3 regions of the Paenibacillus sp. FSL R10-2771 genome follow, and region 2 is predicted to be linked to each of the others. Evidence: riboswitches for the same ligand, from Rfam matches in the RefSeq annotation. Region 2 holds a riboswitch; each other region holds the start of a gene.
What was found. Region 2 has a riboswitch for cobalamin ahead of NSU14_RS26880 (S-layer homology domain-containing protein). Riboswitches for the same ligand answer to the same signal wherever they lie in the genome.

Region 1 (2,263 bases), 610 kb from region 2:
TAGCAAATTCAGTATCCGGATCGGTTGGATCGTAGTACTGCATATTCAGCGGAGCATCCAGATTGGCGAAGTTCGGATACAGCCGGCGTGCAGAGCACTCTGCCGCTTTCAGGAACAGCTCATAGTTAGGATCACCAGGCTGCTGGTTGACACCCTGTTTGCACTTGAAGATCTGAATCGGGAACACCGGTGTTTCTCCGCTGCCAAGTCCGTTCATAGTAGCAGTTAAGAGGGAGCTAATCACGAGCTGGCCCTCCGGAGAGGTGCAGGTTCCGTAGTTGATGCTGGTAAAAGGAATCTGGCCGCCGGAGCGGCTGGACATGGTATTCAGGTTATGTACCATGCTCTCCGCAGCCTGAAGGGTTTCAATTTCTGTCTCTTTCAGGGCGAAACGGAAGGCACGCGGATACTTCTCTTCCAGATCGCTGCGGGTCATAGTGACCTCGCCGAGCGCTTCGCCGGCTGTACCTTCCTCGAAGTATTCCATTCCTTTGCGGAACAGCTTAGCGAAGGATTTAGTGACATAAGGCGCCAGATCGTAATCCAGCTTGTTGGCGGATACGCCGCCGTACTGGGCATTCTGCTGGGACTGGAAAATAATCGCCACCAGCGACATAGCCGTCATAATCGAATTCGGAGGGCGGACGCTGCCGTTGCCGGTATTGAAGCCTTCGCGGAGAAGACGTTCAAACGGGATGAAGATGCAGTTAGTTGTTCCAATGGCATATTGGTCCAGGTCGTGTACATATACAACATTATCTTCAATAGCCTGCACGAGCTGTGGCGGCATTGTGAAATTGCGGGCGTACCACTTGGAATATTCACTGCCGAATTTGCTCATCTTGCCGGAGAAGCTCTCCCCGTTCAAGTTGGCGTTCTCGCGCAGCAGATCCAAATCCCGGCTGTCGATAATATCCCGTCCCAAATGAATAACTTCTTCCAAAAGAACTTCCTGTGCAGCTTGTCCTTCGTTATATCGTTTCTCCAGCAGCGTCATTGTATAGCTCTCTCCTCTCGGTATCGTAAGCGTGAAGCATGTGCTCCATGACATCAGTAAAAAGGCATCTCCAGCCGGGAGGCGGGAAATGCCCGAATGCGTATTGCAAATATCCGAAACAGCGGACATTTGCCGGTGGTCTATGTGGAAAATACGAACGGGCACAGGGCTTGTCCTGTTCTGGAACCTGTTCTTGTACCTTCCGCAGAAGCCGATACCTGAGGACGATACTCTATCGTCCTCAGGTATCGGCAGCCTCTGGCCCGATTAACGGAAAGGCTAACTCTGCTCGTGCAGGCCGCATGCGGGCACCTCGCCTGTTCCTCGCAGGAGTCTAACAGGTGCCACAGAAACAGGCAGGTCTCCTGGCTTCCGGCATGCCCTCCGGCGCCTTCCCGAGGGGCCTCGCAGCCCCTTAGTGGCTTGTTGTCGGAGGATGCTGCTCCAGCGGCGTCTGGCAGCTGGAACATCCGGTTACAGTGGCGGGACCGCAGCGGATTTGCACCGTGTTTCCCTATTAAGCTTCAACCCTAGCAAGAGGGCGAAACACCTGTTTCTACTATATTTTGTTGTTGTTAAATAAAAGTAACTCAATATATTGTGTTTGTAAACATTTTTTTGCGAATCCGCGCGGGGAGCGGGTTCCGCAGGTTTACTCACAGATGATCCACAGTTAGTCCACAGGTAATCCACAACTTTCCTGTGGATATGGCCTTAAATGAGTCATAAATTGTCCCAAAAGATGCCACAAAGACTCCATAAATAGAGTGCGTCTAATCCTAGTAGTTTTACTAGGGAGATAGTAATAAAGAGGGGGGGGCTATGGGTATTTGTGGGAGCGGCGCTGAAGGGTTACAATTAAGGAGTAAGGACAGAGCAGACTCATCAAACTTGCAGGAGGGATTTCATAATGGCGATTGGCGAAGTGACCGTTATTCCGATTGGCACTGGCAGTACCAGTCTCAGCAGCTATGTGGCCGATATGCAGCGTGTGCTGCAGACCGTGGAGGGGATTACCTATGAGCTTACTTCGATGGGGACTATTATTGAAGGACCGGTTGCACGGATTCTTGCTGCGGTAGAAGCGCTGCATGAGTCGCCGTTTACGTCAGGAGCACAGCGGGTTTCCACCTCGCTTAAGATTGATGACCGTCGTGACAAGCCTTCTACGAGCCGCAGCAAGCTGGAATCCGTGGAACGCAAGCTGCAAGGAGAGTAAAGAGTACCTGTAGTTGTAATCAGATTCAACCTATAAGGAGCGGATCT
Region 2 (2,263 bases):
GGAGACCGCCACGGACTCTACCACCTGTGTGTTATCCCCGCCATAATAGACAAGCACGCGGTCATTCTCCGCAAGAAGGAAATCACCCATGCCTACACTTGGATAGATCCACGCTCCACCGCGGGCTACAACATACATCCACCCGTCATAGCCGCCAAAAGCACCCGCAGTTACGCCGCCGATTCCCGTCACGTAATTGCCAGCTTCATTGACCAGGGCCACCTTCTTCGCCGCCGCTGCCTTCTCCAGTGCTTGAAGTACATTTCCCGCATATACAGTGCCTTCTGCCAGGGTTCCGTTAGGGCTCTCAATGGCAACGGACACACTAACCTGAGGACTCTTCACAGGTGAATTGCTAAGATCATAGAGCTTGCTGCCTGTGCTGAAAAGCTTGTAAGCTACCAATGCTTCCAGTGCCTGCTCTGTCGAGAGCTGATTGTAGCTTCCCCCCGCTGTATGAGCGAACCCGCCATCTGCTGCACTATAGCTAAGAAGCTTACTGACAAGGTTTACATTGCCTACGGTATACTCCGCCCCTGCCGGGTCAATGCCAAAGGAGGACAGACCAATAATGGCTTGAGCGACACTCTCGCTGCTGTCACCATAGCCGCCGTTCTTGTCCTGTGCAGTCGCCAGCCAGGCTGCCGCCCGCTGTCCTGCGGTATTGACTGCCGGATCATCCTTATGTCCTGCCAGCACAGTAAGCACCATCGCCGTCATGTCCGGATCACTAGCCCCCGTAGTCAGAGTGAAGCCTCCGTCAGTGTTCTGCTTGGACAGGATCTCAGCCAGCAATTTAGCTGGGGTCCATTTCGCATTGTCAGGCATAGTATAAGTTCCGGAATCAAGCGCCAGCAGTACATAGGCTGCGTTGTTCAGCGTCTGGCCGGTAATTTTATCGTTATTGTAGAGCTTCTCAATCAGATTGTAGCCGGCAACATCCGCCGGATTCCCGCCAAGCGCCCTAACCGTAAGCGTAATCCGCGCATAGTCCGTAGCTCTGGCGTAGACACCCTTGGCTGCGGCTACTTTACTCTCAAGCGCCTTTAAATAACTATCCGGAACCTTATAGCCCGCCTGCGCTAGGCCGATGGCCTGCCAGTCGGACTGGACTCCGGCCTTCAGCACAAACTCCGAAGTGGCATAGACTGCCTCAGCTACGCTAACTGCTGTGCCTGAAGGTAGAGATGCCGCGTTATTCCCAGTGCTCGCAGCCGTCTCTGCAAAAGCCTGTCCCGCCGGAGCTACAGCCGCTCCCAGAACCGCGAACATCATGACAACGATCAGACCCAGCCGGATAAACTTGGATGATAAATTGTTCTTCATTGCTTGACCTCTTTCTGTGAATAGAATGGTATAGATGAATCCTGCGTCCTCCGCTGATGCGGGTGCAACATAAAGACCGCCCTGTACAGGGCGGCCGGGGAAGGATACAATACATGCAGCTGATATGAAGTTTCCCTCACACAGCCACTGCTTATATTTGCACCTGTTCCGCATTCTTACCCCCGAAGAATAGAAACAACAACGAAAAAGGCAGGTCTCCTGGCTTAAGCTTCATTGCTTCCCCCGCCTTCCCATCCTATTATCAGACAGTGACTTCTCAGGAGTCGCTCCGCATTTACAGTGGCGGGACCGCACCGGACTTGCACCGGACTTCCCTTTTAAGCAGATTACAATCGTAGAACCGGCATGGGTATCTGTTGCATGACTACGCCTGTTTCTACGGAAATCCGCACCTTTTTCCAAAGCTTATTAAATTTGAATATTCACAAACAATCATATCTACTATTCCCCTGTATGTCTATAGACAAGCTGTTTCAATTATAGGCACAACCGGCCCCTTCCGCACAAAAAGTCCTGAACAACACTCGCCGCATTCTCCCGGCATATCATGCTGTTCAGGACTTAAATAGTGATGCTTCCGCTTCCGGCAAGAGCCGGCAGCTGGTTGATTGTATTATGTACAACAGAATGGGAATAAAAGGCGGCCATAATGCATTCTGCTGTATTTAGTACAATTGATTTTGGAATATACCCCTTATAAGCTCTAAAATCCGGATTCTAATGTACCAAATACAATAGAACGCATAATAGGGCTGATTATTCCTGATTTGAGTGTACAAAGTACAATGACCTCTCTGCCAGCTTACGCGGAAGCACCGTTGATGAAATGCCGGACTTCTCTTACATCCGGCTTCGCCCAATTCAGGCTCTCACCCAATCATTCCGCATCCGTGTCCGGGCTGGCGGAAGGAGTGGG
Region 3 (2,263 bases), 1.1 Mb from region 2:
CAATGCGAACAGCATACTCTCCGTCTCACCCGGAAGCTCGGTCAGCGGCTTGAACCAGGGTTCATATTCGGGGTTAATCTCTGTGATCACACCCTCGGCAGCATCATCGGCCCCGCCGAAATCACCACTCACGAACAGCAGCGGCAAGACACACAGCAGGACAACAGCCAGCAGCATCAATCCATTTTTCCATTTATTGCTCATTATGCATTTCCCCCTTTGACCTTACGTTTCAGGAGCGACATTTCATTCGGACTGTACGATTTCAGCCAGTTCCACAATAATACGGTCAGCAGCCCTTCGCTGATGGCCAGCGGAATCTGCGTCACGGCAAAGATCCCCCCGAATTTGAGAAAAGACGCCAGGACTCCGCCATCCGCAGCCGGAAAAGCCACCGCAAGCTGGAAGGAAGTCACTACATAAGTCATCAGATCGGCAACCGCCGCTGCACAGAATAAGGCCAGCTTCTCGCGGTCCGGCAGCTTCATCATCAGCTTATAGACTGCATATCCGGCAAAAGGCCCCGCGACCGCCATCGAGAACGCATTCGCCCCCAGCGTAGTGATCCCCCCGTGCGCCAGAAGCAGCGCCTGAAACAACAGCACGATCGAGCCGATCACGCCCATCGGCAACGGTCCCAGCATAACTGCGCCAAGTCCGGTACCTGTAGGATGCGAGCTGCTTCCGGTAACGGAAGGCATTTTGAGCGCCGATAAGACGAAGGTGAACGCCCCTGCCAGACCGAGCAGCAGCTTCAGCTCCGGATTCTCCCTGGTCATCGATCTAAGCCTGATAATCCCGAGTATGAAGAACGGTAAGAACGCCACCCACCAGAACACGGCCCAGCCTACCGGCAGAAACCCTTCCATAATGTGCATAGCCTGGGCCGTTCCCGGTTCATTCAGCATAAAGTACACTGTAAATCCGGCAATCAGCGCCGCAAAACTCCAAAATCCGCGTTTCTTCATTTGTCAGCCTCCAAGTTTCTTTAATATAGCAAACCCAAAAAACTCCCGCCCTTCAGGGTGGGAGTTTATGTACGCAGGTATGATTCGATAGAGGACGCTGCAGAGACGCCTCTTCTCATTAACCTATCCGTACACCGCTCCTATCCGCGTAGAGTCGTGGTGTGCGTAATCAAGGTAGGTCTCCTGGCTTGGAATACGGGCGCTATATCCTTCGTCTTCCCCGGGGTTCTCCCCGAGTGACATCATGAAGTTCAGCTCTTCCTTACAGTGGCGGGACCGCTCGGGACTTGCACCCGATTCCCTGTTATCCCTTGCCTGATCCGGCAAGAGCACCTTGTTACATCGCTAATCCATCCTACATCATAGCGGAACAGGCTCTGCATGTCTGTGATAAAATTGGAGCGGCTGCGAAGGACGCAGTATTCATTTGCTTGTTGGGCAGCGTTCATTTGCTTGTAAGAATATCATTTGAGTAATATAATTATTAACTATATAACCTGAACGTGGAGGCAGCGCATGAAACTTGATCTAACCGAACAATCTTTACCCGTGTACGAAGCGTTATCCAGCGCTGTGCGCCTGCAGATGCTGCGGCTCCTGTCCGAACAGCCTATGAACGTCAAGGAACTGGCCGGGGCGCTGAAGCTCAGCAGTGCCATTATGACGATGCATGTGCGCAAGCTGGAAGCTGCCGGACTGATCCGCAGCCACATGGCTCCCGGGCGCAGCGGACTGCAGAAGATTTGTACACTGGCCGCCGAGAGTGCTGAGATTATTTTCCCCGGACAAGCCAGAACACAGCGCAGAGGCTACCGTAAGGAAATTCCCGTGGGCCACTACTCTGATTTCCAGATTGAACCGACCTGCGGCTTATCTACAACCGAGCGGGTGATTGGCAACTTTGACGATCCGCGGTATTTCTGGGATCAGGAGCGGGTGAATGCGGGCATTCTGTGGTTCGGCAAAGGATTCGTAGAATATAAAATCCCGAACTTCCTGCTGTCCAGCCAGAAGCCGGAGGAGCTGGTCATCACGATGGAGATTGCCTCCGAAGCCCCGTCCATCAATAATAACTGGCCCTCCGACATCACCTTCACACTGAACGGTCAGCGGCTAGGCTTCTGGACCAGCCCCGGCGACTACGGGGACAGCCCGGGCAAATACACTCCTGCCTGGTGGCCTGCGCTCACCAACCAATATGGGCTGCTTAAGCAGCTGCGGATTACTCCGGCGGGCACGTTCATGGACGGTCAGAAGCTGTCAGAGGTTACGCTGGAGCAGGTCGGTATCCGTGA

Region 1: it holds a riboswitch for cobalamin, as region 2 does, so the genes downstream of both, NSU14_RS29495 (anaerobic ribonucleoside triphosphate reductase) here and NSU14_RS26880 (S-layer homology domain-containing protein) in region 2, are expected to answer to the same signal.
Region 3: it holds a riboswitch for cobalamin, as region 2 does, so the genes downstream of both, NSU14_RS21830 (energy-coupling factor ABC transporter permease) here and NSU14_RS26880 (S-layer homology domain-containing protein) in region 2, are expected to answer to the same signal.

Annotation. Positions count from the first base shown of each region.
Region 1 is NZ_JBBOBM010000001.1:6,836,361-6,838,623, reverse strand. It holds gene NSU14_RS29495 (anaerobic ribonucleoside triphosphate reductase) at 1-997, opposite strand, end outside; gene NSU14_RS29490 (hypothetical protein) at 1,094-1,219, shown strand; cobalamin riboswitch at 1,336-1,566, opposite strand; gene NSU14_RS29485 (MTH1187 family thiamine-binding protein) at 1,908-2,216, shown strand.
Region 2 is NZ_JBBOBM010000001.1:6,231,346-6,233,608, forward strand. It holds gene NSU14_RS26880 (S-layer homology domain-containing protein) at 1-1,326, opposite strand, end outside; cobalamin riboswitch at 1,519-1,707, opposite strand; gene NSU14_RS26885 (GAP1-N2 domain-containing protein) at 2,225-2,263, opposite strand, start outside.
Region 3 is NZ_JBBOBM010000001.1:5,107,199-5,109,461, forward strand. It holds gene NSU14_RS21825 (energy-coupling factor ABC transporter substrate-binding protein) at 1-204, opposite strand, end outside; gene NSU14_RS21830 (energy-coupling factor ABC transporter permease) at 204-968, opposite strand; cobalamin riboswitch at 1,125-1,320, opposite strand; gene NSU14_RS21835 (ArsR/SmtB family transcription factor) at 1,485-2,263, shown strand, end outside.